DNA from 2 places in the Paenibacillus sp. P13VS genome. Region 2 is predicted to be linked to the other one. Evidence: riboswitches for the same ligand, from Rfam matches in the RefSeq annotation. Region 2 holds a riboswitch; the other holds the start of a gene.
What was found. Region 2 has a riboswitch for cobalamin ahead of GUA98_RS10620 (ABC transporter substrate-binding protein). Riboswitches for the same ligand answer to the same signal wherever they lie in the genome.
Positions count from the first base shown of each region.

Region 1: another riboswitch for cobalamin. It lies ahead of cobJ (precorrin-3B C(17)-methyltransferase); the one in region 2 lies ahead of GUA98_RS10620 (ABC transporter substrate-binding protein).

Region 1 is NZ_WYEV01000005.1:292,923-300,642, reverse strand. It holds gene GUA98_RS15070 (endospore germination permease) at 1-176, shown strand, start outside; gene GUA98_RS15065 (uroporphyrinogen-III synthase) at 307-1,131, shown strand; cobalamin riboswitch at 1,328-1,517, shown strand; gene cobJ (precorrin-3B C(17)-methyltransferase) at 1,917-3,812, shown strand; gene GUA98_RS15055 (sirohydrochlorin chelatase) at 4,014-5,249, shown strand; gene cobK (precorrin-6A reductase) at 5,246-6,016, shown strand; gene GUA98_RS15045 (precorrin-8X methylmutase) at 6,086-6,733, shown strand; gene GUA98_RS15040 (cobalt-precorrin-5B (C(1))-methyltransferase) at 7,495-7,720, shown strand, end outside.
Region 2 is NZ_WYEV01000004.1:184,033-191,752, forward strand. It holds gene GUA98_RS10615 (FecCD family ABC transporter permease) at 1-332, opposite strand, end outside; gene GUA98_RS10620 (ABC transporter substrate-binding protein) at 329-1,330, opposite strand; cobalamin riboswitch at 1,777-1,907, opposite strand; gene GUA98_RS10625 (histidine phosphatase family protein) at 2,078-2,725, opposite strand; gene cbiB (adenosylcobinamide-phosphate synthase CbiB) at 2,716-3,696, opposite strand; gene GUA98_RS10635 (adenosylcobinamide amidohydrolase) at 3,738-4,535, opposite strand; gene cobD (threonine-phosphate decarboxylase CobD) at 4,535-5,662, opposite strand; gene GUA98_RS10645 (lipoate--protein ligase) at 5,874-6,875, shown strand; gene GUA98_RS10650 (Cof-type HAD-IIB family hydrolase) at 7,118-7,720, shown strand, end outside.

The DNA.
Region 1 (7,720 bases), on a different contig from region 2:
TTCTTTTTGTGTTTCTTCGACCACGTAAAAAGGAAAGGGGTTCCTCACGCCAAGGAGAGAACCATCGCGATACAACCCAAAAACAGCATGAGCAGGAGAAGAAAGGACGCAATTCCGATCAGGAAGACAACACAGGAAAAGATGAAATGCAGGGGGGCGAGCTTCAGCCTTCCTGATGCCAATCATAAAAAATCGTTATAGAAGAACACGCCAAATGACGTGAAACAAGGTTTCCCTCCATGAAACTACCCTGTATACTGTAGTCAAACGAATGACGTTCGGACGAACGAACTGGGGGGAACATGAATGGCTCAACATTTGGCCGGTATACGTGTAGCACTGACGGGACCGCGTAAATCCAAGGAAATGGCGTTGTTAGTTGAGAAAATGGGTGGTATTCCACTCGTGCGGCCAGCACAGGGAACGGTATTCCTGGATGATCGGAACATACGCGACGGTCTCGTCTCCTTGATCTCTGATCCACCCGACTGGGCGGTATTAACTACAGGCATGGGACTGGATGCCATATTTGAAATGGCAGAGGATATGGACATAGCTGGTCAACTGCTGGATGTCTTGGCGGAAGCCTCCATTGCAGCAAGAGGATACAAAACGGTGAACTCACTTCGCAAGCGCAAGCTTGCACCGCTGGTCCGGGATGATGACGGTAGTACGGACGGACTGATCCGAGAATTCGCGCCACATAATCTTGCCGGCAAAAAAGTCATGCTCCAGCTTCATGGAGAAACTGCACCGAAGCTGGTCAACTGGCTGGAAGAACAGGGTGCTGAAGTAAGACAGGTTCTGCCTTATCGCCATGTACCACCGGAAGAGGCCGAACTGGAACTGCTTTTGAATGAAATCGTGCAGCATGAGGTCGATGCCGTAGCATTCACCAGCGGCCCCCAAGTACGGTTTCTGGCAGCATACGCAGCTTCCCAAGGCAAGCTGGAACAGATGCAGCAGGCTTTCCGGGACGGTGTGATTCCTGCATCTGTAGGTAAGGTGACTGCAAACGCCATGCGTGAAGAAGGAATTGAAGCACTTGTTGTTCCGGAGGAAGAAAAGATGGGAGCACTCATCGTTGAACTGGGACGATATGTTGCTGCAGCACACGCAGAAAAATCCTGATAAGTAGATCAGGACGCAGGTCTGTTAAAGGATTCGATAAGATCGTTATGAGAGCTACATATATGGATATCAACATTCAAGTTCTGATCTGTTCTGGATCAGAACTTTTTTGTGTTTTGTCTGAACATAGAATTGTGGACAAGCATCATAAGCATGGACATTTTTTCCTGAGCGGTGTTATGATGAAAGCAATATCATTCATGAAAACAAGCAAGGTGCTCTTGCGTCGAGCAAGAGGTAACAGGGAATCGGGTGCAAATCCCGAGCGGTCCCGCCACTGTAATGGGGAAGCCCTTTTCATCCAAGTCACTCGGACATCCGGGGAAGACAGAAAAGGAAGCTGATGATCCAGAGCCAGGAGACCTACCTTGCATGTGTCACCGAACCCTTCGCGGAAAGGAGTGGTGTACGAAGAATCAGGAAACGGGCGAACAACCGGTTCGCCTGGCAGGCCCTTTGCGGCCATGCAGCCACAGGTCTATCCTCAATAGGGCCGTGGACTGTCTTCTTGAGTGTACGTACATGCGTATCCCATCCGTTATAAGGATGGGATTTTTTTGTTTTTTACAGTCGATCCGGAACCGGATCTAATCGAACATGCCGCGAAGAAGAAGGTCGGTCAAGCCGTCCTTTTTCACTGTTTTGGAATAGCCGGGATAAGAAGATTGAGCTGCACGGAGCACCCAATAATTCAGAGCTCTGCTACAGACCATGGTTGAAGAAGCGATGTATATAGATGTGATTGACGCGCTAAGGGTGAACAGGGAGATGGAGGAGGAGAAGCAATGCAGAATCAAGGAAAGCTGCTGATTATCGGATTTGGCCCAGGAGCGATGGAGCATATCACCACACGGGCATTGGAGGCACTTCGGGAGAGTGAGGTCATCATTGGTTATAACACCTACGTTGATCTGATTCGTCCACTCCTGGACGGACAGGAGATTGTACGGACAGGCATGACCGAAGAAGTCAGCCGGGCACAGGAAGCGGTCAGACAGGCCGAGATGGGCAAAATCGTTGCAGTAATCTCCAGTGGCGACGCAGGCGTATATGGCATGGCCGGACTGGTGTATGAGGTGCTGATGGAGCAAGGCTGGAAGCCGGAAACCGGCGTTGGCGTTGAGGTTATTCCGGGTGTATCTGCCATTCAATCCTGTGCTTCCTTGCTCGGCGCACCCGTGATGCATGATGCATGTACGATCAGTCTGAGTGACCACCTTACGCCATGGGAGACGATTATTCGCCGAGTTGAAGCAGCAGCATCAGCTGATTTTGTCATTGCTCTGTACAACCCTCGCAGTGGACGCCGGACACGCCAGATCGTGGAGACGCAGGAGATGCTGCTGCGGTACCGTAGTCCCCAGACGCCGGTGGGGCTTGTAAAAAGTGCCTACCGTGAACGTCAGGATGTCGTGATGACCACGCTGGAAGACATGTTGAATCATGATATCGGCATGCTGACGACCGTGATCATTGGTAACTCCTCGACCATGATGTACGAAGGACTCATGGTCACACCGCGCGGATATCAGCGGAAATACACGCTGAATACCGTGGAACAGCCGCTCAGACCGCATGAGCGGCTCCGCACGGAAGCTGAGCCTTGGTCGCTCGGCGCGATGGAGGCCCGTTCTGCCGCTTCCGCCGATGCAGCAGGCACAGTCCGCGATACGCAGACCGCGCAGCTAGCTGCGGAACCAGCCCTGCGCGGCGCCAGCGCCAGTACGGGCATGGGACCGCAAGGGCAGCAGGGCGCTGGCTTGCCTGCTGCTCAGCCAGCGGGCGGCAGCACCGCAGTGCTTGCAGCCGAGCGGCCTGCAGCGGTGGAAGGCGCACTTCGTGCTGCCTTGGCGGTGCCGCATGCTGGTGCGGCCGAACTGGCTGCCGAAGCACTGACGCGGCTTGCGGCAGGCGGCAAGCTATCTGGCGAAGCGGCCAGCCGCTGGCTGGATGCAGCCGGGTCAGGGATGCCAGCCGGAACGCAGACTGCCGGGGCAGCTGCTGTGCGGACAGCACCCGAGCCGGGACGCAAGGCACCGCTGTTCGAGATTAGCGTGTCGCCTGGTGTCGGCAACAAGAAGTTTACCGCAGCCCAGATGGCGCTGCTGGCACAATGCGCGAGTGAAGAAGGCGAGCTGGAATACACGCCGGAGCATCAGATTATTTTGCGGGTACCGACCTTTGAGCCGGATCAGCTGGTAGAAGAACTGCGTGCAGCGAATTTCATCGTGGTGCCGATCGGTGACGTTATCAAGGTGAAGGCCTGTGACTTCTGCAACATGGAGAAGGATGATGCCGTTCCGATGGCCAATCATTTGCAGGCTGTTATAGGCGGACTTAGTGCGCCGAAAGAGACCAGCGTGGCTCTGAATGGCTGCGGCATGGCATGTTACGGTGCCGTGCTTGAGGACATCGGCATCGTCTACCGCAAGGGCGGATACGACCTGTTCCTTGGCGGCAAGAAGTTCGGACGAAACGCTCACCCTGCCCAGCCGGTAGCCGAAGGGATTCCAGGTGATCAGATTGGCGGGATAGTGGAGCGAATCGTAGCGGAGTACAAGGAAAAGGGACATCCGAATGAGAGGTTCCATAAATTTTTCAAACGGGTTGGAGTAATCCAAGGCTTCCGTCACGTCGATGCGCCTGTGACCGTGGAAGTAAACCCGGTATGCGGCGACTAGGGATCGCGCGAGTGTTGTTACCATCTGATATTTTTTAACCAGCATTTGTAGTTATACCGAAAAAAATTCCATTGCACTTTTATATAGATCGAAATGATTGGGTAACCAGTTACCCTGCGTGAAAGGCTCGTGTACCAAGTAAGCACAACCTAAAATTGAGATGCCTGGTCTATCGATCAGGCGGGGGAGGAAGAAGCCATGATGAATGCCATTTTGCTGGTTGGACACGGCAGCCGTGATCCAGAGGGAAACCGGGAGTTAATGGAGTTTGCACGAGCGGTAGCGGAGAAAGCGCCGGAGAATACCGTGGTAGAGACCTGTTTTCTGGAATTAACAAGACCGAGCATTGCTGAAGGCGTTACGGCTTGTGTAGATAAAGGGGCAACGCGTGTCGTATTGGTGCCGATTATTCTGTTTGCTGCGGGCCACGCCAAAATTGATATTCCGAATGCCATCGACCGGGCCAAGATCCGTTATCCGCAAGTGGAATTTGTATATGGGCGTCCGATTGGCGTACATGAGAAGGTCGTTCAAATTATGCAGACTCGTCTGCAGGAAGCTCAGCCTGTTCTTGTTACCGCGGGCCAAGGCGGCGCAGCAGTGCTGGCTCCGCCAGCTCCTGTCACGGATGAAGAGACGGCCGTACTTGTCCTTGGGCGGGGAAGCAGTGACCCGGATGCCAACAGTGATTTCTTCAAAATGACCCGGATGTTGTGGGAGAAGCTCCCTTACAAGTGGGCCGAAAGCAGCTTTATTGGGGTGACGCAGCCTTCCTTCCCGGATGGTTTGCAGCGTTGTCTCCTGCTCGGAGCGAAGAAGATCGTCATCATGCCTTATTTCCTGTTCACAGGTGTACTGATCAAACGCATTGATGAGATGACTGCAGAATTTGCTGCGGCACATCCGGACATTCAGGTGGAGATCGGGGGATATTTTGGATTCCATCCGAAATTGGTGGAGCTGGTATTGGAACGTGCGAACGAAGGGTTGAATGGACGGGTAATGGCCAACTGCGACAACTGCCAATTCAGACTTGAGGCTGCCAAACATCACCACCATCACCATGATCACGACCACGATCATCATCACGACCACGATCATGACCATGACCACCATCACCATCATCATGATCATGCACACGATCACAGCCATGACCATCATCATGACCACGACCATGGACACACCCACGATCATCACGCCCATGATCACGAGCATCACCATGAGGAGCAGCATACTCACGAACATGCCGTGAGCAGCCGTGAAGCATCGCTGGATTATCATCATGACCACGATGGGGAACTTCACCATTCGCATCATGACCACGAAGGTGCGCTGCATAATCAAGATGAAGAGGGCGGAGACGGAGAGCACACCTCACCAGAAGATGCAGGGCATGCTCAGATCGCAGCTGCTTCGGAGCGGGTGAACCGTCCATGATCTTGATGTTATGCGGTACAAGTGATGCGCGGGAATTGGCTGTGCAGATTCAGCAGCAGGGGATGGACGTACTCACATCGGTTGTAACCGAGAGTGCGGCGCTCAGTCTGTCCGAGGCGGGGCTGCCGGTTCGAACAGGCAGGCTGACGATCGAAGCCATGGTCCAGCTTGTCCGTGAAAAAGGAAGCCGTGCCATCGTGGATGCAAGTCATCCCTTTGCGGAAGAGGCCCATGCCAATGCCATGGAAGCAGCCAGACAGGCAGGAATCCCTTATATCCGTTACGAGCGAACGGGACTTGCCTACGATGACCATCCGCTGCTTCATGTCGTGCCCTCCTATGAGGAAGCCGCTCTTAAGGCAAAAGAACTCAAAGGTTCTGTCATGTTAACGACTGGAAGCAAAACGCTGCAGATTTTCACCAAGCATCTGCTCGGTGATCCTGACATTCGTCTCGTTGCCCGTATGCTTCCGCGTCTCGACAATATGGAGAAATGCGGTGAACTGGGTGTGGAACAGCGCAATATTATTGCGATGCAGGGACCCTTTTCCCGTGAAATGAATGAAGCATTGTACAAGCATTATGCCACCACCGTTATGGTGACTAAGGAAAGCGGCAAGACCGGAGCTGTAGATGAGAAGATTCAATCTGCACTGGAGCTTGGCATTCAGGTTGTATTGATATCTCGCCCAGAGGCCGAATTCGGAACGGTGTTTGATGAGTTTGAAGGCGTACTCTCCGAGTTGAAGCGTGTATTGATGGAGTAGAACACCCGAATAGATCAAATTGGGATAGACCCATTTTGAATCATATTACGATCGAAGGAGTGAGTGCATATGGATTTCAAAACGGAATTTAAACCTTTAACTGTACAGCCTCAGGAGATTGAGGGAAAAAGCTTCGAGATGATTACCGAGGAGCTGGGTGAGCACCCATTCACGGAGGAGCAATATCCCGTTGTACAGCGTGTCATTCATGCCTCAGCTGACTTCGAACTTGGCCGCAGTATGGTTTTCCATCCAGATGCCATTCAGGCAGGAATTGCAGCTCTTCGTGCGGGACAATCCGTTATTGCCGACGTACAGATGATCCAGGCTGGAGTAAGCAAGGATCGTATTCGCGGGTTCGGCGGAGATGTGCACGTGCATATTTCCGACACGGATGTGATGGAGGAAGCGAAACGGTTGAATACAACGCGGGCCATCATCTCGACGCGTAAAGCAACGAAGGCATACGATGGCGGAATCTACGCCATAGGTAATGCACCGACAGCATTGCTTGAGCTGATTCGTTTGGTAAAAGAAGGCGAAGCCAAGCCAGGCTTGATCATTGGTATGCCTGTTGGATTCGTGTCCGCAGCCGAATCCAAGGATGAGCTGCGCAAGCTGGACATCCCGTTTATCACGAACATCGGCCGCAAAGGCGGCAGCACCATTGTGGTAGCTGCGTTGAACGCAATCTCGCTGATGGCAGTGAAGGCATAGTCGCTTTTTCAGCCTAAACTGAGCGTATCTAGAGCGTCCTAGAACGTCCATGAGTGTACCCGAGCAGGGAGTACCAGGGCAGCGCTAACGAACCTCAAGAGCCTTATATCGCAGATAATCACGAGTTATACATTCTAACAAACCTGAGTGAAGCTATTCTGCTCAAAGCCGCCAAAAACGGTGGGAACATCGGCTTTATGTTGAAATAACGACGCTATAATTCGTTAGATTTTCAGTCTGTGGAAATTGGCTCGAATAGGACTTCCTGAGTTCGTTAGAGTGCAGCCATGATCAATTGAAACGGAGCGAATGTTGGAGCATGCAAGGTACAAAGTGCATGAGGGAGTTCAATCCTGAATCCAATCCTGAATCATCGCTCAATCACTAAAGTGTGAAGGTAATAAAATGTAAACTTAATAACTGCCATTTGATTCAATCTTCTAGTGGCATTAGATGGCCAGTTACTCCAAATAAACCTCATGGCATGGTTTAGCATATGAGCCTGCAGGTAAGAACTTTGCGAGGTATACGAGAATACAGGGAGTAGCGGAGGGGACGGAATCGATTCTGTAGAAGCGACAGCGTTCGCCTTTGTCTCCGGAATTCTCCCTATACATAAGGGAATCAAAGAAATCTGGAGACAACAGCGATCGGAAGAACGATCCGTACCCGTAGCGGCTACCCCGTAGTTTTCGCATACGCAGTGAATCAAGTGTCATCTACTATGTAAAGTAATAAGAAAGGACGGGAGGTTCAAAGCCATGGAAAAGAAACGCATGAAAAGCGGGGAAGCACCCGACCCGGACAAACCGATGCGTTCCGGCTTCACCACAGGAGCCTGCGCGACGGCCGTTGCCAAGGGTGCCACGCAGCTTCTGTTAACCGGGATTACTCCTGCACAGGCTGTGGTTTCATTGCCCGCGGGCTTTGACCACTCGTTCGAACTGATCGAGCAGGAACTGATGGCGGACGGCACGGCTGCCTGTG
Region 2 (7,720 bases):
CCCACCGATGCGCCAGACGATACGCCAAGCGTAAACGGATCTGCCAGCGGGTTACGAAGAACCCCCTGGAAGCCCGCTCCGGCGATGGCCAGCGATGCACCCACGAGTACAGCAAGCAGCACCCGCGGGAACCTGACCTTCCATATAATCTGCTCGGCTGCCGTACTCCAGTCGGGCGTGATCCAGTCTCCGATCCATGGCATGTGATGAAGCAGAATGCCTGCAATGTCACGGACAGGCAGAGCCACTGAACCGATGCCCGTACAGATCAGCACAGTCAGCACAAGCAGCAGAATTCCGGCTGTTCCGTACACTGCCAGCTTTTTACTCATTGGAACAGGTCAGGATAGATCGCTTTGGCTACAGCTTTCAAACCTTCCGTTACACGTGGACCCGGACGGCTCAGCAGGTTGGCATCCAGGCCAATGACTGCATCGTCTTTCACAGCTGTGATTTGATCCCAGCCGCTGCGCTCTTTGATGATCTGATCCAGTGTTTTGGAGTTTTCATCAATAACATCATTCGCGTACAGAATGACATCGGGATTGGAAGCAATAATGTTCTCTTCGTTAATTTCATTCCAGCCCACGAGGTCGGAAGCAACGTTGATTCCACCGGCTACGGTGATCAGTTCATCCATGAATTCGCCTTTACCCACAGTCCAGCCTGGGGAGAATTCAACATATACCTTTTTCTGATCTTCCGACTTCACAGCCTTAACCGCTTCGGTTACGTCAGCCACGTCCTGTTTCATCTTCGTGATGAGCTCCTGTGCCTGCTCCTGATGATCCGTGATTTTTCCGAACGTTTCGATGTTGTTCATGACATCGTCTATCGATTTCGGATCTGTTTTGAAAATGGTGATACCCAGCTCGCGCAGCTTGGTCACAGCCTCTTCGCTCATGGAGATGCCTGTAAATACGATGTCTGCTTCAGCTGCGATAATTGACTCTTCATTGGGCTTCGTTACACCGCCCATTTTCGGTTTGGTCGTTGCAGCTTCCGGATAATCGTCATAGTCGGATACGCCTACGATCTGCTCGTCCAGTCCAAGGGCGAACAATGACTCAGTTTCTGCCGGAGACACGGATACGATTTTGGCTGGCGCTTTCTCAAACGTGAAGGATTCACCAGTTGCATCCGTTACCGTAAGTGGATATTGTGTTTTGAGATCCGTCTGCTCCTGGCCTTGGGATTGCTCCTGTGCCGGCTGCTGCGTAGACGTACCTGTTCCCTCGTTCGTTGTTGCATTTCCACATCCGGCCAAAGCCAGTGTGAGCATCGCTGCTGTCAGCAGGGACGCCATGCCTTTCCAATTCTTGATGTTCATTCTGTTCATTCTCCCCTTCTCTATTTGTACTATTTCTTGCGACATGCTCAAACTCTTACTCCCCATACTTTGGTGTTCCTATATAAGGTTTGAACTGCAACATTTACACGTTAACGGAGAGTGCAGAACCGATCTGGAGAAACGAAGTGTTCGCCTAAAAGCTTTCCGAAGGGAAGCTACACCGGAAGCATACGCTATCACCGGATTTCCCCTTTTAATAAGGGGATCAAAGAAATCTGGGGGATAACAGCGATCGGAAGACGGTACTGCAATCGTAGTGGTCTAGTGTAAAGCTTACAGGTTCATCCTATATGAACAAAAAAATCCCCGATCCTTACGTCAGGATCAGGGATGACGTCTCGCATATGGCGATCTGCACATCTACAGCGTACCCGCTGTTCATGCACATAGAATTGCCCGAAACGCTGTCCTTTCCTCGAAGGAACACCGGTTTGTACGTCCAGGGCAGGTAACCTGACTTACAGGACTGCTTGTCCTGATTTACAGTGGCGGGACCGTGCCGGATTCACACCGGCTTCCCTATTTCACCCTTTGTGCCGTTCATCGTTTGCATTAACTCGATGAGCTCTTCTTGCGCACAAGGGACCCGTGGTCGCTGATATAGTAACCATTCAAGTGAGCATGTCCCATCCCTCAGCGCTTAAGCGCATAACGAGATATGTATTCATGCTGAAGTCACACTTCTGTTGTGATTATAGGTTATATTGCACATCCTTACAACCCGATTCACGGAAAAGACACCCTGCTTGAAACCCAGCGATTTCCGCTTTTTTCAAGCCGAACCTTAATGGCTTGCCCCGGAATGACCTGCGTATCCCAGAATCCCAGTTCCGGTATGAGACGTGACATGGCATACCGAATGACACCGCCATGGGTAACAACGGCAATCGCAGGAACATAATTTTCTTCGATATGTTCCTCTGGCGAAACGGACACAAGACACTCCTTCACGAAAGAGTCGATCCGCGCAGCAAAAGCCTGCCAAGGCTCGCCGCCCGGTGGCGTCACATCCTGCGGTGCATCAATCCAATTCCGGTAGAGCGGATTGCCCTTGAGCTCATTGTAAGTCATCCCTTCCCATTGCCCAAAATCAATCTCACGCAGACGCGGATCATACTGTACTTGTCCTGCTTGTACCGGAGCAATTCGTTCCACGGTCTGCCGGCAGCGCAGCAGATCACTGCAATATAGCGCATCCCATGTGATTCCGCGAATGGACTCGCGAAGCGGCGCCAGTTCCCGCTCTGCATCCGGCAGGAGACCGATATCGGTATGTCCGAGATATCTCTTTTCCACATTCCAAGAAGTTGTCCCATGACGGATAAACACGATCTCCCGCGCTCCTGTTCCATGCTTCCCGGATTCTACTTCCATAACAGCGCACCTCCAGCTGTCCAGATGCCGAACGTTACCAGCCAGCATAACAGCACAAAAGCTCCCGCCGACCAGAACATCAAACGCGTGGTCCGCACGATATCCTCTGCTTCCATTAGCCGTGTCTGATCGCCCATATAGGCTCGAAAAGAAGCCACACCGTGATAGACGTTATGCCCGCCAAGCCTGATGCCCAGCGCTCCCGCAACGGCCGACTCCGGGAATCCACTGTTCGGGCTGGGGTGCAATCGGGCATCCCGGCGAACCATGCGTGCAGCACCTTTTGCGTTCAATCTCATGAACCATGCACCCGTAATGAGCAGCAAGGCGGTAAGCCGCGCCGGAATCCAGTTCGCCCAATCATCCAGACGAGCAGAGGCCCAGCCGAGATGCAAGTACTTTTCATTTTTATAACCAACCATGGAATCCAGTGTATTGACGGCCCGATAGGCCATCGCAAGCGGAGCACCGCCAATCAGGGCATAGAACAGCGGTGAAACGATGGCATCCACGATATTTTCCGCTACAGTCTCCACAGTTCCCCTCACCACTTCCGGTTCATCCAGATGTGCTGTATCCCGCCCCACGATCATGCCGAGTGAACGTCTAGCCGCAGGCCAATCCCTTTCTCTCAGATGACGATACACTTCCATGCCTGCATCCTTCAGTCCTTTGGAAGCAATGGTGGTGGCAATCAGTACCACTTCAGCGATAACGGCAATCACTGGGTGAACAAGTCCCAGGATGTACAACACTCCCCAAGTAAGCACAAATGCACCACCAGCAATGACGATCGGAAAAAGCATCCCTGCCCGTTTAAGCCCCTGATCACTGCTCACTCGTTTTCTGATGGTCCGCTCCAGTGCAGAAATTCCTTTGCCCATGCCAATCACCGGGTGGGGAATCCAGCGCGGATCTCCTATGAGGCGATCCAGTATGTATGCTGCCAAAATAATCCATGCCCCTGTCATTCCTGCCCATATGGGCCAGTCTGCCCACTGACTCAGAGATATCATCGCTTGCTATTCCTCTCTTTCCACGCCTGTCCAGCTTGTAAACTTTCGGTAACGGCATCATAGACGACACGCCCAATGCCTGCCCCAATTACTGTGGCTGTACCCGCGTAAGAGATCAGTGGTTTACCCTTCACCTGACTTGTGGCCAGCACAATGGCATCTGTCGTCGTTCCTGTTGCAGTCAGTCCGTTTTCCGAATCCATTACACCGCAATCCGAGAGCGCTGCCGTTTTGGCTTCCACCGCTGTCTGAACGGCATTGACCATGGCTCCGGGCGTCATGCGGCCGTTGATCCATAACATGATATTAATGGTACCGGGAGTGTAGGGTGACTCTGCTGCTATTCCCTCTGAGCTAGTTATGTTCCCTGCAGCATCAAATACGGTTCTTGCGGAACCTGCCCGGGCAGCATTGGATACACCTGCCGTCGTACAGCACAAGATCCCTGCTTCATCGCCCACATATTCCTGAACCGATGTGTGCTCAAGCTTAACGGCTGTCAGTAATCCGGCACACGTTGTTGTGCGTTCCTCCCATCCTCTCAGGAGGTCTGCAATATCACGCGGCGGGTCGTCACAACGATAATGCCTGTCTACATAAATATTGAATATGCGATCCAGCTCGATCATACCCCCGCCGTACACAGCACTCGAAATGGCACTTACCCGGTTAGGGATGGCTGCTCGAATATGGCGTTCATGTGCGCTGATGGTTAACCCGGGCCATGCAGAAGAAGCATATTCATTTTGCTCTGCATTTGCATGGGTAAAGTACTGAAAGAATGGCAATGCCATTACTCCACCCCCTCACCCGTTGGCACCGGATTCATTTGTCCGCTCACACTTCTCATTTCGTTCACCAGACGAAGATTCGACTTCGCGTCCTTCACCGCCAGTCGGATATGTCTGTCCCCAAGTCCAGGGTACATGGCACAGCTTCGGATCAGAATTCCCCGCTCCCCCAGAGCCGCCTGTATGGTTGACGCTGTCCATGGCTGCGGCACACGTGCCAGCAGGAAGTTCGCTTCCCCGCGTGTCACTTCGCATCCACAGGCCTCCAGGCCGGATGCCAGTTTCTCTCGTTCAAGCGCCACCTGTTCCAATGTCTCCCGTTCAAAAGCTTCCCCGCTGCTTAGACAGGCTTCTCCCGCGATTAGTGCCAGTCCGTTGACACTCCAGGTTACCTGTTTCTCCGTCATGGCACGAATCAGATCCGGGCGTCCCATCGCATAGCCAAGCCGAAGACCCGGAATGGCATAGAACTTGGTCATAGAGCGAATGATGATCACCTGCGGGTAATCCTGTAACCGGGAAGCCAGGGATTGTCGCTGCGTTTCAGGAATGAAATCCATAAATGCCTCGTCGATCACCAGGACCGTATCTGTCTTCTCGGCATGACGGGCCAGCCGCTGCAATACTTCAACCGGATACTGTACTCCATTGGGGTTGTTCGGCTGTCCAAGAAACAGCAAGTCCACCTGTTCCATCAACCTCTCAATATCTTCGGGAGCTGCTCGCCATTCAAGCTCTTCCTGCCCCAGAACATGATGCATTTCTGCCCCAAATTGCTTGGACAAGGAACGATACTCCGAGAACCCCGGTTCCACTGTGCCCACCTTCCGGGGAGAGAGTCCGAGCAGGATCAGAGCCATGCTTTCCGCAGCTCCATTCCCTATAGATATATATTCCTCTGATAGGCCGAGGCGTTCGCCAAGCAATGATTTGAATGTCCGATGTGCAGGATCAGGATAACGAAGTATCGCCCGCATCCCTTGCTCCAACGCCTTCAGAACGTCCTTGGGCGGACCCAGAGGGTTAATGTTTGCACTAAAATCAAGGAAATCCTCAGGACTCCCGCCAAATCTTGACGCAGCCGTCTCCACGTCACCACCATGTCCAAAAACTTCAATGATACCGCTCATTTTGTCCGTCATCCTTTCTGCATGTCATTTTTATTATGGATGGCGTAACTGTCACGGGTCAATCCTGATTTGCCTACACCATCCATTCCCTGCTTCAATTCCTTTGTGTCCAATCGACAATTCGATTACAATAGAAGAGGAATTTTGATTCGCAGACGCAACACTACATAAGGGATCATCGTCCCTCACATACATTAATGGAGGAATGACCATGCTGTTTGTTGATAACCAGGGCATTACAGATCCTTCTGTAAACCTCGCGATTGAGGAATACATTTTGAAGCATTTGCCGATGGATGACAGCTATCTGCTGTTTTACATTAACCGCCCTTCCATAATTATTGGAAAACACCAGAATACCATCGAAGAGATCAACATCGAATATGTTCAGGATAACGGTGTACAGGTTGTACGTCGTCTCTCTGGAGGCGGCGCAGTCTACCATGATTTGGGCAACCTCAATTTCAGTTTTATTACTAAGGATGACGGACAATCTTTCCACAACTTCCGCAAGTTCACTCAACCTGTCGTGGAAGCTCTGCAGGAGCTGGGTGTGAATGCCGAGCTGACCGGACGCAACGATCTGCAAGTCGGGGAAAAGAAAATCTCGGGTAATGCCCAGTTCTCCACCCGCGGGCGCATGTTCAGTCACGGAACGCTCATGTTTGACCTTAATCTGGATCATGTTCAGGCATCCCTGAATGTTAATCCCGAGAAATTCAAATCCAAGAGCACCAAATCCGTACGCAGCCGTGTCGCCAACATTCGGGATCTGATTGACAGCAACCTGACCATTGAACAATTCCGGGACGAGCTGCTTCGTCACATCTTCCGCATGGAGCCGCAGGATGTTCCCCAATATGAACTCACGGAGAAGGATTGGGACAAGATCAAGGAAATCTCCGCTGAACGTTACAGCAACTGGGACTGGAACTATGGGTTGTCTCCGGAGAGCAATGTGAAGCATACCCGCAAATTCCCTGTCGGCATTATCGATCTGCGCATGAACATTAAGGATGGACGAATCGAGGATATCAAAATCTTCGGTGACTTCTTCGGTGTAGGCGATGTGGCAGATATCGAAGATATGCTGCGCGGCAAGCGTTATGAGGAATCCGAGGTGCGCACGGCACTTGAGGGCCTTGATGTGAAACACTACTTCGGTAACCTGGAGCTGGAGGACTTTATTGGCCTCGTTTTCCTTGAAGAATAGATTTAGATGTAAGTATAGTTTTAGAACGAATTCCTTTATTACACTTTAACGGAAAAAGCAGAATCAATCTGAAGAAGCAAAGCGTTCGCCTTTATCCCTGGATTTCCCCCTTTACATAAGGGACTCAAAGAAATCTAGGGATAACAGTGATCGAAAGATGATTCTGCGTTTGGAGTGATCTGGTGTAATGATGGATCCGTTCGTTCGTGTTTATAGATACAGATAAAAGGAGAGAAACTCAAATGGCTTACAAATTAATGGCAATTGACATCGATGATACCCTTATCAACGACAACAAGGAAGTAACTCCTGCAACACAAACGGCATTGGAGCAAGCAGTTGCCCATGGTGTAGTGGTTACCCTGGCAACAGGACGTGCCTATGCTTCTGCACAAGCACTTGCTCGCCAAACGGGATTGAACGTGCCGATCATTACGTATCAGGGTGCTTTGGTCAAAAACCTGCTGGACGAGAAAGTACTCTATGAGCGCTATGTCCCGCAAGAAGCTTCCCGCAAATTGTACGACTACTGCCTGGAGAACAATCTCCATCTTCAAACGTACATTGATGACAAGCTGTATGCTCGCGAAGAAAACGATAAACTGCGTGATTACGCCAAACTGAATGGTACCCAGTACCATATCGAGCCGGACTTCATCAAAGTTATCGAACAACAAACACCAAAATTGCTTATCATCGATGAGCCTGACTATCTGGATAAAGTGGCCGTTGACCTGCGTGAATTGCTTGGACCAGAAGTGCATATCACCAAGTCCAAACCATACTTCCTCGAGATCATGCATCGTGAAGGAACCAAAGGCCATGCCCTTACCTTCCTGGCGGAT